4 regions of the Allobosea sp. RIT-PG3_2 genome follow, and region 1 is predicted to be linked to each of the others. Evidence: riboswitches for the same ligand, from Rfam matches in the RefSeq annotation. Region 1 holds a riboswitch; each other region holds the start of a gene.

Evidence for each region. A riboswitch is a leader RNA that binds a small molecule or an ion and turns the genes downstream of it on or off. The one in region 1 is predicted to bind cobalamin.
Region 2: linked by a shared signal. The riboswitch ahead of AC2FAN_RS06955 (CbtB domain-containing protein) and the one ahead of AC2FAN_RS17420 (ribonucleoside-diphosphate reductase subunit alpha) in region 1 are both predicted to bind cobalamin.
Region 3: linked by a shared signal. The riboswitch ahead of AC2FAN_RS07300 (ABC transporter substrate-binding protein) and the one ahead of AC2FAN_RS17420 (ribonucleoside-diphosphate reductase subunit alpha) in region 1 are both predicted to bind cobalamin.
Region 4: linked by a shared signal. The riboswitch ahead of AC2FAN_RS16595 (TonB-dependent receptor plug domain-containing protein) and the one ahead of AC2FAN_RS17420 (ribonucleoside-diphosphate reductase subunit alpha) in region 1 are both predicted to bind cobalamin.

What each region holds. Positions count from the first base shown of each region.
Region 1 covers NZ_JBXWCA010000005.1:356,313-359,537, reverse strand. Annotated here, with positions in the region: gene AC2FAN_RS17420 (ribonucleoside-diphosphate reductase subunit alpha) at 1-1,338, opposite strand, end outside; cobalamin riboswitch at 1,459-1,658, opposite strand; gene AC2FAN_RS17415 (sensor domain-containing diguanylate cyclase) at 1,807-3,030, opposite strand.
Region 2 covers NZ_JBXWCA010000002.1:257,563-260,787, reverse strand. Annotated here, with positions in the region: gene AC2FAN_RS06965 (DUF1636 domain-containing protein) at 1-369, opposite strand, end outside; gene AC2FAN_RS06960 (CbtA family protein) at 411-1,151, opposite strand; gene AC2FAN_RS06955 (CbtB domain-containing protein) at 1,164-1,340, opposite strand; cobalamin riboswitch at 1,377-1,576, opposite strand; gene cobU (bifunctional adenosylcobinamide kinase/adenosylcobinamide-phosphate guanylyltransferase) at 1,742-2,254, shown strand; gene cobO (cob(I)yrinic acid a,c-diamide adenosyltransferase) at 2,264-2,881, shown strand.
Region 3 covers NZ_JBXWCA010000002.1:324,456-327,680, reverse strand. Annotated here, with positions in the region: gene AC2FAN_RS07305 (FecCD family ABC transporter permease) at 1-345, opposite strand, end outside; gene AC2FAN_RS07300 (ABC transporter substrate-binding protein) at 342-1,373, opposite strand; cobalamin riboswitch at 1,643-1,853, opposite strand; gene AC2FAN_RS07295 (1-aminocyclopropane-1-carboxylate deaminase/D-cysteine desulfhydrase) at 1,888-2,892, opposite strand; gene AC2FAN_RS07290 ((R)-mandelonitrile lyase) at 2,942-3,225, opposite strand, start outside.
Region 4 covers NZ_JBXWCA010000005.1:183,401-186,625, reverse strand. Annotated here, with positions in the region: gene AC2FAN_RS16600 (MalY/PatB family protein) at 78-1,262, opposite strand; cobalamin riboswitch at 1,477-1,674, shown strand; gene AC2FAN_RS16595 (TonB-dependent receptor plug domain-containing protein) at 1,763-3,225, shown strand, end outside.

The DNA.
Region 1 (3,225 bases):
GCCGCCCTGGTTGACCGCGATCGCCGTGTCGTTGGCGACCTTCAGGAACGGCACGATGCCCTGGCTCTCGCCATTGGTGCCCTTGATATGGGCGCCCAATCCGCGCACCGGCGTCCAGTCGTTGCCGAGACCGCCGGAATACTTGGCCAGAAGCGCATTGTCCTTCACCGCCTTGAAGATGCCGTCGAGATCGTCGGCAACGGTGGTCAGGAAGCAGGAGGACAGCTGCGGGCGGAGCGTGCCCGAATTGAACAGCGTCGGCGTCGAGGCCATGAAATCGAAGGACGACAGCAGATCGTAGAACTCGATCGCCCGCGCCTCGCGATCGATCTCGCGGATGGCGAGGCCCATCGCGACGCGCATGAAAAAGGCCTGTGGCAGCTCGAAGCGGTTCCCGCGGACATGCAGGAAGTAGCGGTCGTAAAGCGTCTGGAAGCCGAGATAGTCGAAATGCAGGTCGCGCTCGGGCTTGAGAGCGGTAGCGATGCGGGCGAGATCGAAACGGCCGAGTTCGGGATCGATCAGCTCGTTCTCGATGCCGGTCTTCACATAGGCATGGAAGTAGTCGGCATAACGCCCTGACATTTCGGCCTGCGTCGCCTGTTCGGCATGGCCATGGACGAAGCTCAGCGCCTCGCGCCGCAGCTTGTCGAGCAGGAGCCGCGCCGAGACCTTGGCATAGTTCGGCTCGGACTCGATCAGGGTGCGCGCGGCCAGGATCGGGGCGAGCGCCAGCTCGTCGAGCGAGATGCCGTCGTAGAGATTGCGCTGCGCCTCGGCGAGGACCGGTTCCGCCAAAACGCCATCGAGCCCGGCGCAAGCTTCGCGCACCACCTTGGCCAATCGCCCGGCATCGAGCGGCACCAGCACGCCGTCGGCGAGCTTCATCCGCAGCGACGGGGCTGCGGCTGCGGCGGGCTTCGCCTCGGCCAGCGCCCTCGCCCGCTCCCGCGTCCGCTCGTCGCGATAAAGCACATAGGCGCGGGCGACCTTGTGATGCTCGGAGCGCATCAGCGCGAGTTCGACCTGGTCCTGCACGTCCTCGATATGGAAGGTGCGGCCGGCATCGGCGCGGCGCGTCAGGCCGGCGACGATCTGCGTGGTGAGGTCGGCGACGATGTCGTGGATGCGGCGCGAGGCGGCGGCGCTCGAGCCCTCGACAGCCAGGAACGCCTTGGTCAGGGCCACTGCGATCTTGGAGGCATCGAAGGGCGTGACCGCGCCGTTGCGGCGGATCACCTGGAAGCCCGGCTCGCTCGCGACGGCGCGCGGCTGCGATACGGTTTCGGCACTGTACGGCGCCGGCGCAGGCCGTTCGGCTTCAACGGAAAGAGACATCGGCTTCAAACCCCAAGATCAAGATGTTGGGGGCAAAGGCCAAGGCGGACGCGTGGAAAGGGCGCGCGACAAAGAGAGGCCGCGACCTGCCAGCGCACCACCGGGACACCCCGCCCGCGGACGTTAACTAGGGTCGCGGCAGGTCTCCTGGCTCGCGGGTCGTCGTTCTCGTCCGTCTTCCCAAGGCCTTGCGACCTCAGTGACTTAACGCTGGACGAGAACTCACCGCTGACAGTTGCGGGGGCAGCGCCGGCTTCGCACCGGCTTCCCTCTTAGCTCTCGATCTTGCGATTCGAGAGACCGTGACCACTACATTTAGCGGTCATTTCCATTCATCCGTCAATTGCTCGTATGCGCTGGATACAAGCCGTTGTGGAAAGCGGGGATGAATGGCTCAGCAGCTGCCGTCGAACCCCTGAAGTGCCGCGCACGCACACGCAACGCCACCGGCGCTCCATCTGAACCACCTCAGGCGAACTGAACGTCGATCTCAGGGCCAGCCTTGCGGACCACATGCGCGAAACGCGAGAAGTTATCGGCTTCGATGGCGAGCTTGAAACGGCTGGGCACCCCGGCCGAATCGATCACGGCAAGGCTGGCGCCCTCGTCGGAAAGGCGTTTGACGGTACAGTCTATCACCGAGCGGCCACCGTTGAACACGATGCTGCCGGCCTTGAGCACGCGCCGACCGAAGGGCGAGCTGCTCGCAGCGCCTGCATGGGCCGCAATGCAGCGATTGCGACCCGCGGTCTTGGCGGCATAGAGCGCCTCGTCAGCCTGCTGAAGCACGGCTTCGAGGTCCGATGCGGCAGTTGAAAGCGCCGCGATGCCGAAGCTCGCGGTCACGGTGAACGGTCCGCCGACGCCTTCGAAACGCTGGGCGGCGATGCTTTCCCGCAGCTTCTGCGCGACGCTGAGAGCGGCCTGCAGCCCCGTATGCGGCAGCAGAATCGCGAATTCCTCGCCCCCGAGGCGCCCGATCAGGTCGCTCTGGCGCAGCAGGTCGCGGCAGGCGGCCACGGTGCCGGTCAGCACGGTGTCCCCGCCGGCATGGCCCTGCGTGTCGTTGACGGTCTTGAAGTGGTCGAGGTCGAAGGCGATACAGCTCGTCTCATGGCGATGGCGCAACGCGAGTGCGATCGCCTTGCCGGCTTCATTGCGGAAGGCGCGGCGCGAGAGTGCCCCGGTCAGGACATCGGTGGACACGAGCAGACGCAACCTGAGCTCGTCCATCACGATCGCGGCGAGATCGGCGAGGATCGCAACGTCCTCTCCATCGAAGGCGCGGGGCGCGGTGTCCATGGCGCAGAGCGTGCCGATATTGTGACCGCCCTCGCCTCGCAGCGGTATGCCGGCATAGAAGCGCAGATGCGGCGCGCCGGTGACGAGTGGATTGTCGGTGAAACGCGGATCCGCACGGGTATCGGGCACGATCAACGGCTCGCCGCGGCGGATCGTGACGTCGCAGAGCGCGCTACGCCGATCTCCTTCGCAGTCGGACAAGCCCTCGCGCGACTTGAACCACTGCCGGTGGCCATCGAGGAAAGTCACGGTCGCCATCGGCACCTTCAATGTGCGGCGAACGAGGCGCGTGATCCGGTCGAAGGATTCCTCGCCCGGCGTATCGAGGATGTCGTACTGCGCCAGCTCGTCCAGGCGGGCCTGCTCGCTCGCGGCGGCGGGGACGGACATGGTTGCTCCCGATTCGATCTTATGCTTATGGCGCGAAGCTCAACGCGTCGGCGTAAAAGAGACGTAAACGGCAGCGTCGTCAGATGCTTTTGCCGTCAGGCCGCCGGAGTTAGAGGCCCTTAATATGTCAGAGCCTACGATGTCGACAGCCAGCCCGGCTCCCCGGAGCAAGGTCGTCCAGTCCAACGCGAAGCG
Region 2 (3,225 bases), on a different contig from region 1:
CATGGGCGGCACGCGTGCGACCACGCCCTTGCGGAAGGACTGGGGCCGCTCTTTCCAGGGAACGATGCCGTTGGCGCTGGCGGCATAGGCCTCCGCCGCGCCGACGATCTCGTCGAGATGGGTTTCTGTATCCAGGTCGCCGATCAGATAGGTCCATTTGCCGTCGGCCGCGAAGGCGACGGTACAGGGCCGCTTGCAGACGGCGAGGCATTCGACGGGCACCACCGGAATGGCGCTGCCCTTGGCTGCGAGCTGCGCGGCCAGCGCTTCGGCGAGCGCCAGCCCCGGCTGGTCGTAACCCTCCGGGAGGTCGGCGCGCGCCCGTCTGCAAACCGTGCAGACATGGATGGTGAGGTCGCCCTCGGACATGTGGCTTGCCTTTCGCGCGGAGCCCGAAGGCGCCGCTATCCTCAGGCCGCGGCGGCGCGGCGGCTCCCCCAGGGCCAGAGCACGCCGACCATGAAGCCGGTCGCGAGCCAGAGCGCGGCCTGGATGCCGAGCGAGAGCGCCGCGAAATGCGCCGCGACCTCGGCCGGGACCTTGCTCTCCGGCGCGGCTGGATGTGGCGCACCGACGATGTGCGGCAGCAGGATCACGACGACGGCGAGCAGCTTGAGCCAGGGCGCGTCGAAGCGCAGGAACACGAATAGCCCGATAGCCGTGGCGATCGCGGTTGCGAGCCACCAGAGCTGGCGCTGTTCCAGCGCGGCGGATGCCGCGCCCGGCAGCTCCGGCGCCAGCCCCATCGCCGGCACGAGGCCGAAGGCGAGGAAGCCGCAGGCGCCCCAGATCAGGGCGCGGCGCTGGTCGATCGTGTCCCCGGCCGCGATCATGCCGGCGAGCAGCAGCGCGGCGAAGCCGATGGCGGTCGCGATCGTGACCGAGCTGGTGAAGAGCGTGCGCTGGAGGCCGTCCTGCGGCTTCCATTCGGCATGCTCATGGCCGGGCGCATCGCCCGCCGGGCCATGCGCGAGGATGATTTTCGCCTCGCCATCGAAAGCGGCGAGCGTCGGCGCTTTCAGCGCGAGCGCCGCCTCATAGGTCTCGGCCTTGAGGATAAGCGGGGTGGTGGTGACATGCTGCAGGGCGGCGACGATCAAGCCAGCCAGAAGCCCGGCCAGGATGCTGACCGTGAGAACACGCGTGACCATGATGGCTTTCCCTCAGTGGCAGGGAAAGGCGAGGCCGTGACGGGTATCGTGCGCGGCGTTATGGACATTGGTCGAGGCCGCGAAGCCGGTCGTGTAGATCAGCGCGACGCCGATCACGAGCGCGGCGGCAACCGCCTTGACGCGTTCGGAAACGCTGAGCTGTATGGTGGAAACCGAAACCGTGTTCATCATGCTCTCCGTAGCCGCCCCGCCGGCAGCTGGTTGGATCTTTGCGGGTCGACGGCAGGTCTCCTGGCTCGCGGGTTAGACGTCCTGCGCCGCCTTCCCGGAGCGTTGGCTCCAGTGGCCGATGGCGAAGGACACCCGCTTACAGTTGCGGGGGCAGCCGCGGCTTTGGGCAGAGCAAGCCCGCACCGCGTTCCCTTTTCACCTCCTCGCGGAGGCACCGTCAGCGACGATCATTAGCCTTCGGGATGCTGCTGTGCAATGCAGGGTGCGCCGCAAGCGCGTCATTCTCGGCCTTGACCCGAGAATCTCATGCAGGAAGAGGCTCGCGCGCCTCCTTCGGGGTGGGATGCCCGGGTCAAGCCCGGGCATGACGACAGGGGGCGGCGCCGAAGGACCTGCCCATGGACTTGCCCCATCTCTCCCTCATCCTCGGTGGCGCCCGCTCCGGCAAGAGCCGCCATGCCGAGTCGCTGATCGAGGCTTTGCCGGCGCCCTGGACCTACATCGCGACCGCCCAGGCCTATGACGACGAGATGCGCGAGCGCATCGCCGAGCATCGGATGCGCCGGCCCCCGGGCTGGCTGACGGTCGATGCGCCGCTCGATCTGGCGGAAGCGATCGCCGAACAGCCGGCCGGGCAGCCGATCCTCGTGGATTGCCTGACGCTTTGGCTGACCAACCTGATCCTCGCCGAACGCGATACCGCTGTTGCCGGGGCCGCGCTTATCAGTGCATGCGAGCAGGCTTCCGGCCCCATCGTGCTGGTCTCCAACGAAGTCGGCCTCGGCATCGTGCCCGAGAACGCGCTCGCCCGGCGCTTCCGCGACGAGGCCGGGCGGCTGCATCAGGCGCTTGCGGCACGCGCCGGCCGCGTGGTCTTCATGGTCGCCGGATTGCCGATGCGAGTGAAGTGAGCCGAAGACATGACGCGGGATATCGACGCTGACGAAGCCGCCCGCCACAAGGCGAAGATGGAGAAGCGCAAGGCGGTTCAGGACGCCGAAATCGCCTCCAAGACGGTCGAGAAGGGCCTGCTCATCGTCAATACCGGTCCCGGCAAGGGCAAGTCGACGGCGGCCTTCGGCCTGATCCTGAGGGCGCTCGGCCATGGCTGGCGCATCGGCGTGGTGCAGTTCATCAAGGGCGCCTGGTCGACCGGCGAGCGCAAGGCGCTCGAAGCCTTCGGCGATCAGGTCAGCTGGCACAGCATGGGCGAGGGCTTCACCTGGGAAACGCAGGACAAGGCCCGCGACATCGCCGCCGCCGAGCGGGCCTTCGCCAAGGCGAGGGAATTGATGGCCGATCCGGAGATCAGGCTGCTGGTGCTGGACGAGCTCAATATCGCCTTGCGCTACGATTACCTGCCGCTCGCCGATGTCGTGGCGACGCTCAAGGCTCGCCGGCCCGACCTCCACGTCGTCGTCACCGGTCGCAACGCCAAGCCGGAACTGATCGAGGCCGCCGACCTCGTCACCGAGATGACGCTGGTGAAGCATCACTTCGCCGCCGGCGTGAAGGCGCAGCAAGGTATCGAGTTCTGAGCCTCTTTCGGGGGGCGCAGAAAGAAGCTTGCCGTCTTTCTCGGGGTAAATCGACCCAACCCATTCCAGCAGACGAAGACGGGTAGGAGAGCGCGGGAACCCCTCTCCTGTAAGGAGAGCGGAGGGGTGAGCTGTTTGGAGGGGCATCGCTAGCCCGAGCCCAACCGCGCCGTGAGCACTCGCGTCCCTGGTCCAGCGGCCTCCACCTCATCCTGCCCGCTCCTTCCAGGAGAGGGTTCCCGCGCCTCCATTGCCCGATCGATTACCCTTGCTGGCGGACACTTGACGGAATGGGGTTCCTCTTCATATTGAATTTGAATTCAGATTCAATTTCGAGATCGTGC
Region 3 (3,225 bases), on a different contig from region 1:
ACCGGTCGAGGCGCCGGCGGAGATGCCGAGGATATAGGGCTCGGCCAGCGGATTGCGCAGCAGCGCCTGCAGGATCGCGCCGGAAAGCGCGAGCGCCCCGCCGCACAATCCGGCCATCAATGCCCGGCTCAGGCGATAGTCGAAGATCACGCCCTGCTGGATCGCGCTGACCGGCAGGTCGAGGTCGAACAGCCCGTTGCCGAGCGCCTTGACGGCGACCTGAAACGGGATCGCCATCTCGCCGATCGTCACCGCCAGCGCCACCGACAAGGTGAGTGCCAGCAGCGACAGCAGCGCGAGACCGATCCGCGCCGGCCAGTTCGGACCGTGGGCGGCGTGGCTCAAGGGGCGATGCCGAAGCTCGCGATCGCCTTGGCGAGCGTCTCGATGCCATCGACCGTATCGAGCCCGGCGCGAGTGGCCCCGACGTCGATGATGACGACGCGGTTGTTCTTCACCGCGTCGAGCTTGCTGGCGACGGCATCCGTCTTCAGGAATTCGAGCTTCTTCTCGATATCGTCGGCCGGGAAGCGGCGGCGGTCCATCCTGACCGTGACGATCACGGCCGGGTTGGCGGCGGCGATGCTCTCCCAGCCCACCAGCGGCCATTCCTCGTTGGTGGTGATGATGTTGCGCGCCCCGAGCTGCGACAGGATATAGGCCGGCACGCCGTTCTTGCCGGCCATGAAGCCGTCGCCCTTGATGTCCTTGCTGGAGAACCAGACGACCACGGGCACGTCCTGCGCCTTCAGCTTTGCGACCTGCTCGACGGCCTTGTCCTCGCGCGCCTTGAGCTCGGCGACGAGCTTCTCGGCGCGGTCGGAAACGTCGAAGATCTGCCCGAACTCGCGGATGTTGCGATAGACCAGCTCCATCGAGAACATCTGCGTGCGCACGCCGTCGCCGGGGCCGGAATTGTCCTTGCCGACGCAATCGGTCGGCGAGACATAGGTCGGCACCTTGACCTTGTGGAACTGGTCGCGCTTGCCGACGATGCCGTTCGGCCCGAGATGCCATTCGAACATCGCGGTGACGAGGTCTGGCTCCTGGCCGACGACGGCCTCGAAGCTCGGGTCGTTGTCGGCGAGGCGCTTCACCTTGGCGTTGACGGCCTCATAGGACTTGGCGACCGGCGAGAACCAGACGGCGGTGCCGACGACACGGTCGCCGAGGCCGAGCGCATAAAGGATTTCCGTCTGGGTCTGTCCGAGCGCGACGACGCGCTTGGGCGGGGCGGCGAAGGTGATCGTCTCCCGGCAGTTCTCCAGCGTCAGTGGATACTGCGTCGGAGCTGCCGAGGCGGCGGCGGCGAAGAGGACGCTGCCGGCGGCCGCGGCGAGCAAGGCGGGAACGAACTGGAAGGCACGACGCATGAACGGGACCGGCTTGGAGAGGGCGTCACGGCAGCGGAGCAGCGAGGCCCCGGCGCAACGGACATCAAGTGTAACAATGTTGCATTTCTCATAGGTCGCGCGACGCGGGCGCGTCAAGTGACGTGCGGCCTGCGCGGCGGCATCAGCGGATATCGTGGACATGGATTTCATCGCTCCCCGAAATGAGCGCGGGGAGTCTGGGCGGATACGGCCGGATGCGGGTCTGGGGACGCCGCCGACGCGCATCCCTCCGGAACACCCCGCCCGAAAGACGTCTCGCGATCGCGGCAGGTCTCCTGGCTCGCGGGTCGACGCCTGATCCGCCCGGCCTTCCCAGTGCGCGGGGCACCAGTGGACGATGGACGGAAGGCTCACCGCTTACAGTTGCGGGGGCAGCCTCGGCTTCGGCGAAAGGCGCCTCACCGAATTCCCTCTTAGCTCCGGGGTGCAACCCGGAGAACCTCGATCGACCGGCACCATAGGGCGGCGCCGAGGCGCGTCAAGCGGGCAGACGCTACGTCACCGTCCTGAACAATCCGAACTGTGAGAACAATGCGGCAGTGCCGCCGGTATGGATCACGCAGGCCGGCTCGCCGCCAGCGATCCGGCCCTCGGTGAGCGCGTCGAGGAAGCCGGCACAGGTCTTCGCCGTATAGACATGCTCGATGAGGATGCCCTCGGTGCGGGCGAAGGCCAGGATGGCGGCCTCCGAGGCCGGGGTCGGCACGCCCCAGCCGCCGCCGAGCTGCTCCATGTGATATTGCGGCAGCGCCGCATCGAGCGGCGCGACATCGAGCCCGGTCCGGTCGCGCAGGCCCTCATAGATGCGCCGGACATGCTCCTCCAGCTCCGCTCGCTCGTATTCGACGCTGACGAGATGGAGCTGGAAGGGATGCCCGAGCAGGGCATTGCCGAAGATGAAGCCGGCCTCTGTCGGCCCCATCGAGCCGGCGAGAAAGACGTGCCTGATCGGCGCCTCTTCCCGCTGCGACTGTTCGTGCAGCTCGAAGGCGGCCCGGACATAACCCATCGCGCCGAGCACGGGGTCGCCGACGATGTAGGGCTTCCGCCCCTGACGCGCGAGTTCCGCCGCCGCTTCGGCGAGCGCGGCGTTGCGCTCGCCTTCATCGACGGCCCCGATAAAGCGCAGCTCGGCGCCGAACAGTCGGTTCAGGAAGGAGCGCTCGCGATTCTCCGGCGTATCCGGCGCATTGTGCAGGACGATGCAGTCGAGACCGACGAGCGAGGCAGCCGCGGCCGTGAGGCGGCAGAGATTGGAGGTCGCGCCGCCTCCGACCAGAAGGATATCGGCCTTCTCGCGCAGCGCAGCGCCCAGCCAGTATTCGAGGCTCCGCAGCTTGTTGCCGCCGAGCGCGATCTCCATCAGGTCGTCGCGCTTGATGTAGACGCCGGGCCGGCCGAGCTTCTCCTCGAAACGGCGCAGCCTCTGGAGCGGCGTCGGAGCCTGGACGAGGGCATGGCGCGGCTCGCGCAAAAGGGTGGAAGGCTGAGGCGTCATCGTCCCGTTCGCGGTAGGGCGTGGTCAGGCTGGGTCGAATGAGCGGCGATCAGCCGCCGTACTGGGCGTCCGAGACCTGCTCCAACCATTCCACGACCTTGCCGTTCTCGGCTTCCTGAATGGCGATATGGGTCATGCCCGTTGCCGGCGCCGCGCCATGCCAGTGCTTTTCGCCGGGCGGGAACCAGACCACGTCGCCCGGTCGAATCTCCTCGATCGGCCCACCCCAGCGCTGCACCCGGCCGGCACCGCTGACGACGACCAGCGTCTGGCCGAGCGGGTGGGTGTGCCAGGCCGTCCGCGCGCCCGGCTCGAAGGTGACGCTGGCGCCCT
Region 4 (3,225 bases), 170 kb from region 1:
TTCACCAATAAGCCAGTGCCGCCTTTGCGAGAAGCGGGGAGATGGCGCGGGACGACAGAACCGTCCCGCATTCGGCGCTATTGCAGATCGCGGAACGCTTCCTTCAGCCGCTCGACGGCCTCGATCACGGTGGCGCGCGGCGTGGCGAGGTTGAAGCGCAGGAAGCTGTCGCCCCCCGCCCCGAAGCTCGCGCCATGGTTCACCGCGATCTTCGCCTGCTTCTCGACGCGGGCGGTGAATTCCGCCGGCTCCATGCCAGCCCCGCCGAAATCGACCCAGGCGAGATAGGTCGCCTCGAGCGGCATCGAACGCAGGCCGGGAATGGCGTTCACCCCGTCGTCGAACAGCTTCCTGTTGCCGTCGAGATAGGCCACGAGCCGGTCGACCCAGGCCGCACCTTCGGGGCTGTAGGCGGCGGTCGCCATCGCCATGCCGAAGGAATTGGGCGAGATGCCATGGGCGTTCATCCGGGCGCGGAACCGCTCGCGCAGCGGCTCGTCGGGAATGATGACGTTGCCGACATGGGCGCCCGCGATGTTGAAGGTCTTGGTGGTCGCCGTCATCATCACGAGGCGGTCCGCGATTTCAGGCGCAGCCAGCGGCATGACGGTGTGCCTGGCTCCCGGCATGACCAGATCATGATGGATCTCGTCGGCGACGAGGATCAGGTCGTGGCGCTTGCAGAAGGCCGCGATCTCGCGGAGTTCGTCGCGTGTCCAGACGCGCCCGCCCGGATTATGCGGCGAGCACAGCATCAGCATCCGCTCGCGGCCGGTCATCTGCGCGTCCCAGCCGGCGATGTCGAGGACGTAGCGGCCCTCCTCGATCGGCAGCCGGCACTCCACGACCTCCCGGCCGGCCGAGCGGATGATGCGGGCGAAGGCGTGGTAGACCGGCGTCATCAGCACGACGCCATCGCCCGGCGCGGTGAAGGCATCGACGCAGAGCGCCGTGCCATTGACGAGGCCATGGGTGGTGAAGATCGCTTCCGACGCCACGTCCCAGCCATGGCGGGTCTTCATCCACCAGCGGATGGCGTCGCTATTGGTGCGGTCGTCGCCGAAATAGCCATAGACCCCGTGAGCCGCCATGCGCTCGACCGCCTGCTGGACGCAAGGCGGCGGCCGGAAATCCATATCGGCCACCCACATGGCGATGCCGTCGGAAGCGGCCACGCCATAATACTTCTCCATCGTGTCCCATTTGGCCGAATGGGTCCCGCGGCGGTCGATCTGCTCGTCGAAGTCCGGCAACCTAAGCATCGTCATCCTCGGCAACAGCAGAGCGGCCAAGCCGCGGAAAGCGCCGAGAGATGGTGATTCCGACCCGGCCCGTGGCTTCTGTTCTGCCGCGCCGGCTCGCGGGCGTAAACCGGCGCGATCGCGACGGCTGGCCTCCGGATACGACATGGCGCGCGATCTCCCGCCCCCGTCCTTACCTTTGGTTAAACCTATTTGACGACGACACTTTTCCGCCGTAATCGTCACCGGGACGGTTCCCTCACGGGATCAAAAGGGAACGCGGTGCGGGTGGCCAGCCACCCCATGCCGCGGCTGCCCCCGCAACTGTAAGCGGCGAGCCTTTCGCCATACGCCACTGGGACCTCGGACCTGGGAAGGCGGCAAAGGGCATGGACCCGCGAGCCAGGAGACCTGCCGTCAGCCGTGGTCACACGCGAACACGTTCGGACGGGGTGCGCCGATCGCTGATTTGACTGTTTGCCGCCTTTTGCGCGGCAATGGGAGATCGCGTTCGCGGTGACGTGCCACTGACGTCAACGCCCGAGGTCTCCATCGTGATCCCCGCCCTTCCAGCCGCAGAACGCGGCCGCCTGCTGCTATGCGTTTCCTTCCTCGCACTGGCCTGCTCCGCCCCGACACTCGCCCAGAACGCACCCGCCCCGCTCGCGCTCGACGAGATCGTTGTCAGCGCGACCGGCACGCCGACCCCGGCGCGCGAGATCGCGAGCTCCGTCACCGTCATCACCGCCAGGGAGATCGAGCAGCAGCAGCGCCGCACCCTGCCCCAGGCTCTCGCCACCGTGCCCGGCCTCAACATCGTCCAGACAGGCGGACCGGGCGGCCTGACCTCGGTCTTCATGCGCGGCACCAACTCCAATCACGTCAAGGTTCTGATCGACGGCATCGAGGCGAACGACCCCTCGACGCCCAACCGCTCCTTCGATTTCGGCTCGATGCTGACCGACGACATCGAGCGCATCGAGGTGCTGCGTGGCCCGCAGAGCGGCCTTTACGGCGCCAATGCGATCGGCGGCGTCATCTCGGTCACGACGAAGCGCGGCGAGGGGCCGCCCAGGGCGACCGCGCGGGTCGAAGCCGGCTCCCACGGCACCTTCAACCAGTCCGCCGGTTTCAGCGGTGGCGACGATCGTTTCAACTATGCCTTCAACGTCGCCCATTTCCGGACCGACGCGACCGACGTCACGCCGCCGAACCTCGTCCCGCCCGGCCGCCGCATCAATCCGAATGCCTTCGACAACTACAGCTATTCCGGCCGCATCGGCGTCGCGCTCGGCGACACGCTGACGCTCAACTGGGTCGGCCGCTATCAGGACGGGCAGTTGCGCTATACCGGCGACACCGGCTTCCCGAGCCGCCCCGCCCCCTATCGCTCCCTGCAGAACTACGCACAGGCCTTCACACGCGGCGAGGTCGTCTGGGATCCGTTCGGCGGACGTTTCGTCAACACCTTCGGCGTTTCCTACACGAACCAGGACCGGGCGACGCGAACGGCCAACGGCACGACCGGCATCCTCGGCCTGCCCAACGAAAACCTGGGCGAGCGCACCAAGGTCGACTGGCGCGGCAATCTCGAGATCACCAAGGGCCACAATCTGATCATGGGCCTGCAGTACGAGCGCGAGCGCTTGGACACCGCGAGCCTCGTCGCTTCCAACGGCAACAAGGCCGCCTATCTCGAATACCAGGGCAATATTCAGGACCGCTATTTCCTGGCGGCCAACATCCGCCACGATAATGACGACAGCTATGGCGGCCACACCACCTATCGCATCGCGCCCGCGGTGATCGTCCCGGGCATCGAGACCAAGCTGAAGGCGAGCTACGGCACCGGCTTTAAGGCGCCCACGCTGAGCGAGCTCTTCATCGACTATCGCCCCGGCTTCAATTTCTTCGGCAACCCGAACCTGAGCCCGGAAGAAAGCCGCGGCTGGGATATCGGCTTCGAGCAGCCGCTCTTCGACAA